One region of the Streptomyces sp. NPDC001732 genome, then DNA from elsewhere that is predicted to be linked to it. Evidence: riboswitches for the same ligand, from Rfam matches in the RefSeq annotation. Region 1 holds a riboswitch; the other holds the start of a gene.

Region 1 (7,061 bases):
GAGACGTCGCCGCCGAACCGTCCCGGCCTGGCGAGACCGACCAGGGCGTTGAGGTTGGCACCGTCGACGTACACCTGGCCGCCGGCGTCGTGCACCTCGGCGCAGATGTCGGCGACGTGCTCCTCGAACACACCGTGCGTCGACGGGTACGTGATCATGAGCACGGCGAGTTCCTCGCGGTGCTTCTCGATCTTGGCGCGGAGGTCCTCGATGTCGACCTCGCCGTCGTCGGCGGTCTTGACCACGACGACCTTCATGCCGGCCATCACGGCGCTGGCGGCGTTGGTGCCGTGCGCGGAGGACGGGATGAGGCAGACGGTCCGCTGCTCGTCGCCGTTGGCCCGGTGGTACGCCCGTACGGCCAGGAGACCGGCGAACTCGCCCTGCGAGCCCGCGTTCGGCTGGATGGAGACCGCGTCGTAGCCGGTGACCTCGGCGAGGCGCTCCTCCAGCTCACGGATGAGGGTGAGGAAGCCCTGCGCCTGCTCGGCCGGAGCGAAGGGGTGCAGCGCGCCGAACTCGGGCCAGGTGATCGGCTCCATCTCGGTGGTCGCGTTCAGCTTCATGGTGCAGGAGCCGAGCGGGATCATGCCGCGGTCCAGCGCATAGTCCCGGTCGGCGAGCCGGCGCAGGTAGCGGAGCATCGCGGTCTCGGAACGGTGCTGGTGGAAGACCGGGTGGGTGAGGATCTCGTCGGTGCGCAGCAGCCCCTCGGGCAGCGCGTCGGCGACGGTGGTGTCCAGCGCCTCGATGTCCCCGTCGACGCCGAAGGCGGCCCAGACGGCGGTGATCTGCGTACGGGTGGTGGTCTCGTCGCAGGCGAGGGAGACCAGGTCGGCGTCGACGAGCCGCAGGTTGACCCCTCGCTCGCGGGCGCTCTCGACGACCTCCGCGGCCCGGCCCGGGACGCGCACGGTGAGGGTGTCGAAGTGGGCGCCGGTCACGACGTCGACACCGGCGGCGCGCAGCCCCTCGGCCAGGATCGTCGCGTAGCGGTGGGTGCGCCGGGCGATCGTGCGCAGCCCGTCCGGGCCGTGGTAGACGGCGTACATCCCGGCCATGACGGCGAGCAGCACCTGCGCGGTGCAGATGTTGCTGGTGGCCTTCTCGCGGCGGATGTGCTGCTCGCGGGTCTGCAGGGCCAGCCGGTAGGCCTTGTTGCCGTCCGCGTCGACGGAGACGCCGACGAGGCGGCCGGGCAGGCTGCGGGCGAACTTCTCGCGCACTGCCATGAACCCGGCGTGCGGTCCGCCGAAGCCCATCGGCACGCCGAAGCGCTGCGTCGTGCCGACCGCGATGTCCGCGCCCAGGTCGCCCGGCGAGGTGAGCAGGGTCAGGGCCAGCAAGTCGGCGGCGACGGTGACGATCGCGCCGAGCTCGTGGGCCCGCTCTATGAGGGGGCGGACGTCCCGGACGGTTCCGGAGGCACCCGGGTACTGCACCAGCACGCCGAAGACACCGCGCTCGGCGATCTCCGCCGGGATGCCGTCGGACAGGTCGGCGACGACGACCTCGACGCCGGTCGGCTCGGCGCGGGTCTCGATGACCGCGATCGTCTGCGGCAGGGCGTCGGCGTCGACCAGGAAGACGCCGTCCTTCACCTTGCCGACGCGCCGGGAGAGCGCCATGGCCTCGGCGGCCGCGGTGCCCTCGTCGAGCAGGGAGGCGCCCGAGGTGGGCAGCCCGGTCAGCTCGGCGACCATCGTCTGGAAGTTGAGGAGCGCCTCCAGGCGGCCCTGGGAGATCTCCGGCTGGTACGGCGTGTAGGCCGTGTACCAGGCGGGGTTCTCCATGACGTTGCGCAGGATCACCGGCGGGGTGAAGGTGCCGTAGTAGCCGAGCCCGATCATCGGGGTCAGCACCTGGTTGCGGTCCGCGAGGGAACGCAGTTCGGCGAGGACCTCGGCCTCGGTGCGCGCGGCCGGGAGCCGGAGTGCCTCGGTGCTCTTGATGACGTCGGGCACCGCGGCCGCGGTGAGCTCGTCCAGCGAGCCGTACCCGACCTGGGCGAGCATCTTCGACTGCGCCTCGGCATCGGGGCCGATGTGCCGCTGTTCGAACGGAATGCCCTGCTCCAGCTGGGAGAGCGGGGTGCGACGGGGGGTCATGGTGGAGGCCTCCTGGTCTGTCACGACCTGCGAGGGGCACCTCGGCGCGGGTGCCCGGACGGCCTCCCCCTCTGTCATCTCAACCTGAGAGCTTCACCGGCATGCTTTGCGGCGTGCCGACTTTCACCGTCGGTGAGGAAGGGAACCGCTCCGGCACCCGGCCGCACGGAACCCGCCCTGCTTTCCAGAGTGACCTCGTCCGTGCGGTACGGGGGCCTGAGAGATTCCGGGGAGGATTTGCTCCTTCGGCGCCTTCGGATCGGTTCCGGAGGACTCTCCCGCACGGGGTCAGCGGCCGCCACCAGCCTACCAGCGGGGTTCGTGGCCGAACCCTCGAGTGGCCGACCCCCCGGATCTGCCCTTTTGTAGTGCTTGTGGAGTAGCCGCGACCAATGGGAGGGATCGTGCAGACCGACATCGATCCGCGCAGCCTGATCGGCCGCAAGGCATTCGACCGCAAGGGCACCAAGATCGGAACCGTGGACGAGGTGTACCTCGACGACGCGACCGGGGTACCCGAATGGGCGGCCGTACGCACCGGACTCTTCAGCCGGGACGCCTTCGTCCCGCTGGAACCCAGCGAATTCGTGGACGACACGCTCCGCGTTCCCTTCGACCGTGCGCTGATCAAGGACGCACCCGACTTCGGCGTCGGCCGCCATCTCTCGCCGGATCAGGAACTCCAGCTCTACCGGCACTACGGTCTGGACTCACCGCCCGAGGGGGTCGGCCCCGACAGGGACTTCGGCAGGCTGGCGGGCCAGGAGGAGTAGTCCGCCGGTTCGCGCACCAGCGGGAGCGGATCGGCCGACCGCAGCGCCATGTCGTCGATCCGGAACGTACGCACCCGGCCGGGCGCCGAATCGGGCTCCTCGAACCGCACCGTCACCCGGCCGATGCCACTGCCCTGCACCCAGCCGTGGCCGTAGGTGTCGTGGCGCACGTCGTGTCCGGCGGGCCAGTGCCGCGCGGCCGGGTCCTCGGGGGTTTCCGGGGGCTCGTGCCGCGGGCCGTCCGCCGGTCCGCCCCGGTCGTCCTCCGCCGTCGCCGCCTCCCCGGCCGCGGCCCCGTCGTCGGCGGCCCGTCGGCCTGTGGCCTGTTCACCGGCGGCCTGGGCGAAGAGGTCCTCCTGCGTGTAGTCGGCAAGCCCCGTGACGCCCACTCCGAGCAGCCGGACGCCCCCGGTGGTGTCCACGGCCTCCAGGAGCCGTGCGGCGGCCTCACGGACCACCGTGGGGTCGTCCGTGGGCCCGCGCAGCGTCTCGGACCGCGTGAGAGTCGAGAAGTCGTACCGGCGCACCTTGAGGACCACCGTCCGCCCGGACCGCCCGGCGCCCCGCAACCGCTGGACGCACCGGTCGGCCAGCCGCTCCACCTCTGTCCTGACCCGTACCCGATCGTGCAGGTCGACGTCGAAGGTGTCCTCGACCGACACCGATTTCGCGTCGCGCTCCGCGACCACGGGCCGGTCGTCGTGGCCGAACGCCATGCGGTGGAGCGAGCCGCCGTGCGCCTTGCCCAGCAGCCGGACCAGCTCGGCCTCCCCCGCCGTGACCAGGTCGTCCACCGTCGTCATCCCGGCACGGCGCAGATGGTCCGCCGTGGCGGGGCCGACGCCGGGCAGGATCCGCACCGGCATGGGCGCGAGCAGCTCCCGCTCCGTACCCGGCTCGATGACCCGCAGCCCGTCCGGCTTGGCCTCCTCCGAGGCGATCTTGGCCAGCATCTTGGAACCGGCGAGCCCGACCGAGCCGGTGAGCCCGGTGACCGCTCTGATGGCGGTGCGCAGCTGCTCACCGATCTTCCGCGCCGAAGCCGTGTCGTCGGCCGTCCCGCCGGCCTCCAGGTCGACGAACGCCTCGTCCAGGCTGAGGGGCTCCACCAGCGGGGAGAGCCGCGCGAGCAGCTCCATCACCTGGTTGCTGACCGTCCGGTACAGCTGGAAGCGGGGCACCAGATAGGCCGCGTTGGGGGCCAGCCGCCGCGCCTGCGCGGTCGGCATCGCCGAGTGCACCCCGAAGCGCCGCGCCTCGTACGAGGCGGTCGCCACGACCCCTCGGGGCCCCAGCCCGCCCACCACGACCGGTTTGCCGCGCAGGCTCGGCTTCGCCGCCTGCTCCACGGAGGCGTAGAAGGCATCCATGTCCAGATGCAGGATGGTGGGAGCGGTTCTCACATCAACCGATGCTGCACCACGGCACTGACAATCGGCGGGGCCGGGGCCTCGGCGGGGTCAGCCGGCGCGGTTGCGCCGCCGTGCGAGCTCGTCTGTGGGGTTGTTGCCGATCAGCGTCTCACCGGTGTCCACCCGCTCGCCGTGCAGCTGTGACAGGGCGACGTCGACGTCCTGCCAGACCACGCCCACCGCGATGCCGAAGACGCCCTGGCCGCCCCGGAGGAGGTCGACGACCTCGTCGGGCGAGGAGCATTCGTAGACCGTGGCCCCGTCGCTCATCAGGGTCATCCGCTCCAGGTCCTGGAATCCGCGGGCCCGCAGGTGCTGCACCGTGGTGCGGATGTTCTGCAGGGCGACGCCCGTGTCCAGGAAACGCTTCACGATCTTCAGCAGGACGACGTCCCGGAAGCTGTAGAGCCGCTGTGTGCCGGAGCCGTACGCCGGGCGCACACTCGGTTCCACCAGCCCCGTGCGCGCCCAGTAGTCGAGCTGCCGGTAGGTGATGCCCGCTGCCGCGCAGGCCGTGGGCCCGCGGTACCCGATGCCGTCGGCCGATGCCACGCCGCCCCCTGCCACCACAGCCGATTGAACCGGCTGCACGATGGTGTGGTCGGCTGTACTCCCCTGCTGCAGATACGGCCCACCGGCTGCCGTACCGTCGCCGCTGCTTCTCACGCCGACCTCCGTCCTTGACCTGCCATCTCGAAGGTAGGCAGTCACTCGGGGTGCGTCAACGATCGCCACACTCGGCACGCCGAGTGATAATCACCCCGAGGGTGGTTTCCCGTGCCTCGCGAGCGGGAAAGGCTTGCCGAATGCGCTGAGGGCGCCCCCGCGGAACGGTCACTGGCTGTTGGTACCGAAATCCTCCGGAGAGATCTGATCGAGGAACTCGCGGAACTTCTCCACCTCGTCCTCCTGCTCGTCCGGGATGGCGATGCCCGCGTCGTCGAGCACGCCGTCACTGCCGTAGATCGGCGTTCCGGTACGCAGCGCGAGCGCTATGGCGTCGGACGGCCGCGCGCTCACCTCGACACCACTGGCGAACACCAGCTCCGCGTAGAAGACCCCTTCCCGCAGGTCCGTGATGCGGACCTCGGTGAGCTCCTGGCCGACGGCCTCGAGCACGTCCTTGAAGAGATCATGGGTCAGCGGCCTGGCCGGAGCCATGCCCTGCTGGGCGAAGGCGATCGCAGTCGCCTCACCAGGACCGATCCAAATGGGGAGGTACCGGTCGCCTCCCACTTCACGCAGGAGCACGATCGGTTGGTTGGAGGGCATTTCCACCCGGACACCCACAACGTCGAGCTCGTTCACACAGCAACCCTAGGACGTGCTCGGCAGGTTTGGGTAGTCGGGCACCCCCGTGATCAGTGCAGCCGGATCCCCAGAGCGGTCTGGACAAGCGCCGAATGAAGCCGCACGGACAGCTCCGCCAGCTCCTTCGTGGTGGCCTCCGCATGTGCTCTGGTCTGCGGATTCCGGTGCCTGCGCAGGGGCGCGACCACCTGCTCGATGAGTCCCGCCTCGCGATCCGCGGCCGCCCGCATGGCACGCAGGTGGCGCGGTTCCAGACCGAATCTGCCCAGATCCGCCACAAGCTTGGCCACCGTGACCATCTCGGCGTCGTAACCGCCTTCCGCCGTCGGAGCGACCAGGCCGTACGACTCCCACTCCTCGAGCTCGCTCTCGCCGACCTCGGCGGCCGCGAGCAGTTCGGCACGGCCGATACGGGCCGCGGTCGTCCGCCCTGGTTCCGCCTGTCGTCCGCCGGCGGCGAGCTCCCGCACACCGCCCGCGGACGGCAGGGCGGACTGCTCGCCGCGGGCGAGGGCGTCGAGATGCTCGCGGATGACCTTCAGCGGGAGGTAGTGGTCCCGCTGCATGCGCAGCACCTGGGCCAGGCGTTCCACGTCGGCGCTGCGGAACTTTCGATAACCGGAAGGGGTCCGCTGCGGCTCGACGAGCCCTTCGGCCTCCAGGAAGCGAATCTTGGAGATCGTGACCTCGGGGAACTCGTCCCGCAGGCGCAGGAGCACCGTGCCGATGCTCATCGGGCGGTCGTCGGCGGTGGCGGTGCCGTGACCGGCACCGCCCGTCGGTGTTCTCAGCATGGACCTTCCCTGGCGGGTCAGATGCCGCGCTGGCTCGCATAGAAGACCAGCCGGTACTTGCCGATCTGCACTTCGTCGCCGTTGGACAGCGCCACGGAGTCGATGCGCTCCCGGTTGACGTAGGTGCCGTTCAGACTGCCCACGTCCCCGACCGTGAAGCTGCCGTCGGGGCTTCTGCGGAACTCCACGTGCCGACGCGACACCGTCACGTCGTCGAGGAAGATGTCGCTCTGCGGGTGGCGGCCGGCCGTGGTCAGCTCACCGTCCAGCAGGAAGCGACTGCCGGAGTTCGGCCCGCGACGCACCACCAGGAGCGCCGAACCGACCGGAAGGGCGTCCACGGCGGCCTGCGCCTCGGGCGAGAGGGAGGGCACCGCAGTCTGCCCGGTGACCTCCGCCTCGTACGCCTCGAGACCGGAAATGGAAATGGTCGAGGTCGTCTCCGAGGCACGCTCGGGAACCCCGCCCCTCAGCGGCGCACCGCAGTTGGAGCAGAACCGACTGTCCTCGGCATTGCGATGCCCGCACCTCGTGCAGACCGGCATGGACGAGCCCTCCTGCCTGGGGGTGAACCCTCCACCCGTACCTGAGGTCGACGGTTCTCCGAAACCTATGCGGCCGGGACCGGCAGGGTCAACAGACGACGCGCCGGAAGCTCCCGAA
Region 2 (7,061 bases), on a different contig from region 1:
GTGACCGCACCCTTCGTCGAGGAGGCGCTGCGCTACCTGTCCGCCGTGCAGATAGCCTTCCCCCGGTTCGCCCGCCGGGACATGGAGATAGGCGGCGTGACCATTCCCCGGGGGGACATGGTGCTCTGCTCGCTGAGCGGCGCCAACCGCGACGCGTCGTACGTCGAGGACGACGGGCGCTTCGACCTGGACCGGGTCCCCTCCGCGAGCCACCTCGCCTTCGGCCACGGCATCCACCGCTGTGTGGGCGCCGAACTGGCCCGCATGGAACTGCGCGCGGCCTATCCGGCCCTGGTGCGGCGGTTCCCCGAAATGAGGCTCGCCGTCCCGCCGCAGGACCTGTCCTTCCGCAAGCTGTCGATCGTCTACGGCATCGAATCGCTGCCGGTGCACCTGCGCTGAGGCGGCGGGGCCGGGGTGATGCGGGCGGAGGGGCGGCGCGGTCGGCCCCGCCCCCCGTGGCAGGCCCCCGGCCGGGAGCGGCCGTTCAGCACTCGATGATGTTCACCGCGAGCCCGCCCCGGGCGGTCTCCTTGTACTTCACGCTCATGTCCGCGCCCGTCTCCTTCATGGTCTTGATGACCTTGTCGAGGGAGACCTTGTGGCTGCCGTCGCCGCGCAGCGCCATCTTCGCCGCCGTGACGGCCTTGACCGCGGCCATGCCGTTGCGCTCGATGCAGGGGATCTGGACGAGACCGCCGACCGGGTCGCAGGTCAGGCCGAGGTTGTGCTCCATGCCGATCTCGGCGGCGTTCTCGACCTGCTCGGGGGTGCCGCCGAGGACCTCGGCGAGGGCGCCCGCGGCCATGGAGCAGGCGGAGCCGACCTCGCCCTGGCAGCCGACCTCGGCGCCGGAGATCGAGGCGTTCTCCTTGAAGAGCATGCCGATGGCTCCGGCGGCGAGGAGGAAGCGGACGACACCGTCCTCCTTCTCCGCCTCGGTGGCGCCGCCGGCCGCGAAGTTCATGTAGTAGTGCAGCACCGCCGGGATGATGCCCGCGGCGCCGTTGGTCGGCGCGGTGACGACCCGGCCGCCCGCCGCGTTCTCCTCGTTGACCGCCATCGCGTAGAGGGTGATCCACTCCATCGCGTGGGCCTGCGGGTCGCCCTCGGCGCGCAGCTGGCGGGCGGTGGTCGAGGCGCGGCGGCGGACCTTGAGGCCGCCGGGCAGGATGCCCTCGCGGGACATGCCGCGCGAGACGCAGGCCTGCATGACGCGCCAGATGTCCAGCAGACCCGCGCGGATCTCGTCCTCGGTGCGCCAGGCCTTCTCGTTCTCCAGCATCAGCGAGGAGATGGACAGGCCGGTGTCCCGGGAGAGCCGCAGCAGCTCGTCACCGGTGCGGAAGGGGTGCTTCAGGACGGTGTCGTCGAGCACGATCCGGTCCTCGCCCACCGCGTCCTCGTCGACGACGAAGCCGCCGCCGACCGAGTAGTACGTCTTGTGCAGCAGGGTCTCGCCGTCGTGGCCGAAGGCGGCGACCGTCATGCCGTTGGCGTGGTACGGCAGGGCCTTGCGGCGGTGCAGGACCAGCTGCTCGTCGGCGTCGAAGTCGATCTCGTGCATGCCGAGGAGGTTGATCCGGCCGGTGGCGCGGATGTGTTCCACCCGCTCGTCGGCACTCTCCACGTCCACGGTGCGGGGCGACTCGCCCTCCAGGCCGAGCAGGACGGCCTTGGGGGTGCCGTGGCCGTGCCCGGTCGCCCCGAGCGAACCGTAGAGCTCGGCCCGTATCGAGACGGTGTGGGCGATCAGGCCGTCGTTCTTCAGCCGGCGCGCGAACATGCGGGCGGCGCGCATCGGGCCGACCGTATGGGAGCTGGACGGGCCGATGCCGATCGAGAACAGGTCGAAGACCGAGATGGCCACGGGTGACTCCTCAGGGTTGGTAGACGTCGTTGTCTGCCGGGTGGTGCGGTTACGGGCCGGGCGGCCCGGAGGGCGGGGCATGGGGCGGGGCACCGCGCTCACAGTTCAGTGTGCGCGATGCCCCGTCCCGGTGTGTTACCAGAACCTGTCCGGACTACTTCAGGCCGGGGTACAGCGGGAACTTCTCGGCCAGCGCGACGACGCGGGCCTTCAGCGCGTCCGCGTCGTAGGACGGCTTGAGCGCGGCGGCGATGATCTCCGCGACCTCGGTGAAGTCCTCGGCCCCGAAACCGCGGGTGGCCAGGGCCGGCGTGCCGATCCGCAGACCCGAGGTGACCATCGGGGGCCGCGGGTCGTTCGGGATGGCGTTCCGGTTGACGGTGATGCCGAGCTCGTGCAGGCGGTCCTCGGCCTGCTGGCCGTCCAGCTCGGAGTCGCGCAGGTCGACGAGGACCAGGTGCACGTCCGTGCCGCCGGACAGCACGGAGACGCCCACCTCGGTGACGTCCGGCTGCACCAGACGCTCGGCGAGGATGCGGGCGCCCTCCAGGGTGCGCTGCTGGCGCTCCTTGAACTCCTCGGACGCCGCGACCTTGAAGGAGACCGCCTTGGCGGCGATCACGTGCTCCAGCGGGCCGCCCTGCTGGCCGGGGAAGACCGCGGAGTTGATCTTCTTGGCGAGCTCCTGCGTGGACAGGATGACGCCACCGCGCGGACCGCCGAGGGTCTTGTGCGTGGTGGTGGTGACGACGTGGGCGTGCGGCACCGGGTTGGGGTGCAGCCCCGCGGCCACCAGGCCGGCGAAGTGCGCCATGTCGACCATCAGGTACGCGCCGACCTCGTCCGCGATCCGGCGGAACGCGGCGAAGTCCAGCTGACGGGGGTACGCGGACCAGCCGGCGACGATCAGCTTCGGCTTGGACTCCTTGGCCAGCCGCTCGACCTCGGCCATGTCCACGACGCCGGTCTCGTCGACGTGGTACGGGACCACGTTGTAGAGCTTGCCGGAGAAGTTGATCTTCATGCCGTGGGTCAGGTGACCACCGTGGGCCAGGTTCAGGCCCATGATCGTGTCGCCCGGCTTCAGCAGCGCGAACATCGCGGCGGCGTTGGCCTGCGCACCGGAGTGCGGCTGGACGTTCGCCGCCTCCGCGCCGAACAGCGCCTTGATCCGGTCGATGGCGATCTGCTCGACGACGTCGACGTGCTCGCAGCCGCCGTAGTAGCGGCGGCCGGGGTAGCCCTCGGCGTACTTGTTGGTGAGGACGGAGCCCTGGGCCTCCATGACCGCGACCGGAGCGAAGTTCTCCGAGGCGATCATCTCGAGGGTGGACTGCTGTCGGTGGAGCTCGGCGTCGACGGCGGCGGCGACGTCCGGGTCCAGCTCGTGGAGGGAGGAGTTGAGAAGCGACATCAGATGGTCCCTTGGGGTCTCTTAGTTGCCGGAGAACTCGGTGTACTCGTCGGCGGAGAGCAGGTCCTCCGGCTCCGCCGCGACGCGCACCTTGAACAGCCAGCCGCCCTCGAAGGGGGCGGAGTTCACCAGCGACGGGTCGTCCACGACGTCCTGGTTCGCCTCGGTGACCTCACCGGTCACCGGCGAGTACAGGTCGCTGACCGACTTGGTCGACTCCAGCTCGCCGCAGGTCTCGCCCGCGGTCACCGTGTCACCGACCGCGGGGAGCTGGGCGTAGACGACGTCGCCGAGCGCGTTGGCGGCGAACTCGGTGATGCCGATCGTGGCCACACCGTCCTCGACGGCCGACAGCCACTCGTGCTCCTTGCTGTAACGCAGCTGCTGGGGGTTGCTCATGACCTGAATTCTCCTGTACGCGGGGGAGTGCTGATGAACGGTGGTCTTAAGGCGTGAGACGCGAATGCGTCACTTTTCGGGAGGTGCGGGCGTCACTTCTGGCGCTTGTAGAACGGCAGCGCCACGACCTCGTACGGCTCGTGGGCGCCCCGGATGTCCACTCCGACGCCAGTGGTGCCGGGAGTGGCGTGCGCGGCGTCCACGTACGCGATGGCGATCGGCTTGCCGAGGGTGGGCGACGGGGCGCCCGAGGTGACCTCGCCGACCACCTGGCCGTCGGCGACGACGGGATAGCCCGCGCGCGGCACCCGGCGGCCCTCGGCGATCAGCCCGACCAGCTTGCGCGGCGGGGCGGTCTCGGCGCGCTCGGCGGCGGCCTCGAGGGCCTTGCGGCCGACGAAGTCGCCCTCCTTCTCGAACTTCACGACCCGGCCGAGACCGGCGTCGAACGGGGTCAGCGCCGTGGTCAGCTCGTGCCCGTACAGCGGCATGCCGGCCTCCAGGCGCAGCGTGTCGCGGCAGGACAGCCCGCACGGGACCAGGCCGTGCGAGGCGCCGGCCTCGGTCAGCGCCCGCCACAGCTGCTCGGCGTGCTCGGGGGCGACGAACAGTTCGAAGCCGTCCTCGCCGGTGTAGCCGGTACGGGCGATCAGTGCGGGGACACCGGCGACGGTGCCGGGCAGACCGGCGTAGTACTTCAGGTTGTCCAGGTCGGCATCGGTGACGGAGGCCAGGATGGCGGGGGACTCCGGACCCTGGACGGCGAGCAGCGCGTACGCGTCGCGGTCGTCGCGCACCTGGGCGTCGAAGCCCTCGGCCCGCTCGGTCAGCGCGTCCAGCACGATCTGGGCGTTGCCGGCGTTGGCGACCACCAGGTACTCGGTCTCGCCGAGCCGGTAGACGATCAGGTCGTCCAGGATGCCGCCGTCCTCGGCGCAGATCATCGTGTAGCGGGCGCGGCCCGTGGCGACGGTGCCGATGTTGCCGACCAGCGCGAAGTTCAGGAAGGCCGCGGCCCCGGGGCCGGTGACGGTGATCTCGCCCATGTGCGACAGGTCGAAGAGACCGGCCCGGGTGCGGACCGCGTTGTGCTCGTCGCGTTCGCTGCCGTAGCGCAGGGGCATGTCCCAGCCCGCGAAATCGGTCATGGTCGCACCCAGCGAGCGGTGCAGGGCGTCGAGGGCGGTGAGACGGGGGGCGGTGCTCATGGATGTGACTCCCGGGGCATGACGACGAGGACGATCCCTCCCCATCTGTCATCGGAACCTGAGAGGTTCGCCGGGAGCCCCTGAAAGGGGTCGGCTTGCACCTTGGGTGGAGCCGCAGAACGGCCCGCTTTTCAGATCTGCCTCACCCGCGCGGTACGGGGCCTGAGAGATTCAAGGGAGGAACTTGCTCCTTCGGCGCCCGGCACACGCGGTGGCCGGAACTCTCCCGCGCGGATTCAAACGGCCTTTATGCAGTTGGCCGGGTCATCATCGCACGCATCGGGCCGGAGTGGGGCGTCGGTCCCCTCACAGGATTCGACGGCGGGGACAGTTGTGCCGCATTACCTTTTCTTTACACTTCAGGGGCATACGTGGGGTGACCCGTACAGGGGGAGGGTGATGACGTTGCGGCGATACGCGACGACCGCGGGCCTCGCGCACGGAGCGATGCCCGCACAGCCGGGGGCCCCGGCCAGGGAGGTGCTCGGCCCGTGCGCGCCCGTCGTGCGGGACCTGCGGGAGCGGGCGGGGCGCGGCCCGCGTGCCCTGGACTTCGCGCCGGGCGACGTGGTGGTGGTCTCCGGGCTGCCGGGCAGCGGCAAGTCGACGCTCATCCGGCGGGCGGTGACGGCGGCGCACACGATCGACTCGCAGGACACCCGCGACCGCTGGGCGCGGAGGGTGCCCCGCTTATTCCCGTACGCCCTCTACCGTCCGCTCGTCCGCGCCGCCCACTACTGGGGACTGCGACGGGTGCTGCGCTCGGGGGAGTCCGTCGTCGTCCACGACTGCGGGACCCAGTCGTGGGTGCGCGGCTGGCTGGCCCGGGACGCCCGGCGCCGGGGCCGCGGCCTGCACCTCGTGCTGCTCGACGTCACGCCGCAGACGGCGAAGGAGGGCCAGCGGGAGCGCGGACGCGGGGTGTCCGGCTACGCGTTCGCCCGGCACCGCAGAGCCGTGGGCCGGCTGCTGCGGGCCGCCGAGGCCGGCCTGCTGCCGCCCGGCTGCGCCTCGGCGGTGCTGCTGGACCGGGAGGCGGCGGGAAGGCTGGACCGGATCGGGTTCATGGAGCCCGGGAGCTGAGCGGGCGAGGGAGCCGGAGAGGCCGGGGGAGCCGAGAGGGCGGGGGCGGGGCGGCCGGGAGAGCCGAGGAGGCGGGGGCGGGCGCCGTCGGGCCGGACGGCCGGTCGGCCGGGCGTTCGAGAGGGCGGGGCGGTCGCGGCGGCGGGCGTTAACCTTCTGCCGGAAGGCTCGGGCAAGAAGGGGAAGCAGTGGACATTCCGGCGCAGGTCCAGTCCCATCCGCAGGGCGGATGGCCGGCCAACGAGCTCGAAGAGGTGCTGATGGCCTCGGTGGGCAGCCCGGAGGCGGGCGGACGGCTCGTCGAGGTGCTCGGTCGCAACCAGGTCTGGGTGCCCCTGCCCAACGGCGGCGGACCCGACTCCCCGGCCCTCGACCTGCCGACGGTGGAGATCGACGGCGCTCCGTACGTCCCCGTGTTCAGCTCCGAGCAGCAGTTCCTCGCCTGCGCCGGCGCCCACATGTCCTTCACCGTCGCGCCCGCCCGCGACTTCGCCCGCGGACTGCCCCCGCAGCTCGGCATCGCCGTGAACCCGGGCGGTGCGGTCGGGATGCCGCTGCCGCCGCCCGCCGTGGCAGAGCTCTGCCGGGCCGGACGCACCCCGCTGGACGGCCCGGCCAGCGGCGGCAGGGTCCGGCTGTACGAGCCGGACTGGCAGGAGGAGCCCGTCGACTTCCTCGCCGCGGCGGCCGGCGAGTTCGAGGAGAGCGGCGTCGTGCTCACCGCGCGCCGGGCCCTGGCCAGCATCGAGGGCGAGGACCCCGTCCTGTTCATCGGCGTCGAGTTCTCCACCTGGGACGGCGCGGGCCGCAACGCCCCGATGGACGCCCTCGGCCGTGCCCTCGGCCGGGTCGAGGTACCCTGGCCGGTCAATCTCGTCCTGCTCGACGTGGCACAGGATCCGGTGGGCGACTGGATGCGGGAGAAGATCCGGCCGTTCTACCAGCGGACGGACCGGTAGCGCCCGTCGCGGCACGGGCCGGCGGCCCCGGACCGGACCGTCCGGCTCCGGTCCGTGGTGTCAAGCCGGTGTCAGGACCGGCGCATAAGCTGGTTTCATGGCTGGTGCCCCGGCACCGTGCCATGCCC

What was found. A riboswitch is a leader RNA that binds a small molecule or an ion and turns the genes downstream of it on or off. The one in region 1 is predicted to bind glycine.
Region 2: linked by a shared signal. The riboswitch ahead of gcvT (glycine cleavage system aminomethyltransferase GcvT) and the one ahead of gcvP (aminomethyl-transferring glycine dehydrogenase) in region 1 are both predicted to bind glycine.

The regions. Positions count from the first base shown of each region.
Region 1 is NZ_JBSFFY010000057.1:5,906-12,966, reverse strand. It holds gene gcvP (aminomethyl-transferring glycine dehydrogenase) at 1-2,108, opposite strand, end outside; glycine riboswitch at 2,170-2,302, opposite strand; glycine riboswitch at 2,303-2,399, opposite strand; gene ACWCXX_RS32680 (PRC-barrel domain-containing protein) at 2,501-2,881, shown strand; gene ACWCXX_RS32675 (DNA polymerase IV) at 2,806-4,284, opposite strand; gene ACWCXX_RS32670 (MerR family transcriptional regulator) at 4,342-4,959, opposite strand; gene ACWCXX_RS32665 (bifunctional nuclease family protein) at 5,128-5,601, opposite strand; gene ftsR (transcriptional regulator FtsR) at 5,655-6,398, opposite strand; gene ACWCXX_RS32655 (FHA domain-containing protein) at 6,416-7,061, opposite strand, start outside.
Region 2 is NZ_JBSFFY010000024.1:104,529-111,589, reverse strand. It holds gene ACWCXX_RS23025 (cytochrome P450) at 1-402, shown strand, start outside; gene ACWCXX_RS23020 (L-serine ammonia-lyase) at 488-1,870, opposite strand; gene glyA (serine hydroxymethyltransferase) at 2,025-3,284, opposite strand; gene gcvH (glycine cleavage system protein GcvH) at 3,306-3,683, opposite strand; gene gcvT (glycine cleavage system aminomethyltransferase GcvT) at 3,776-4,891, opposite strand; glycine riboswitch at 5,033-5,130, opposite strand; gene ACWCXX_RS23000 (AAA family ATPase) at 5,291-5,974, shown strand; gene ACWCXX_RS22995 (enhanced serine sensitivity protein SseB) at 6,163-6,933, shown strand.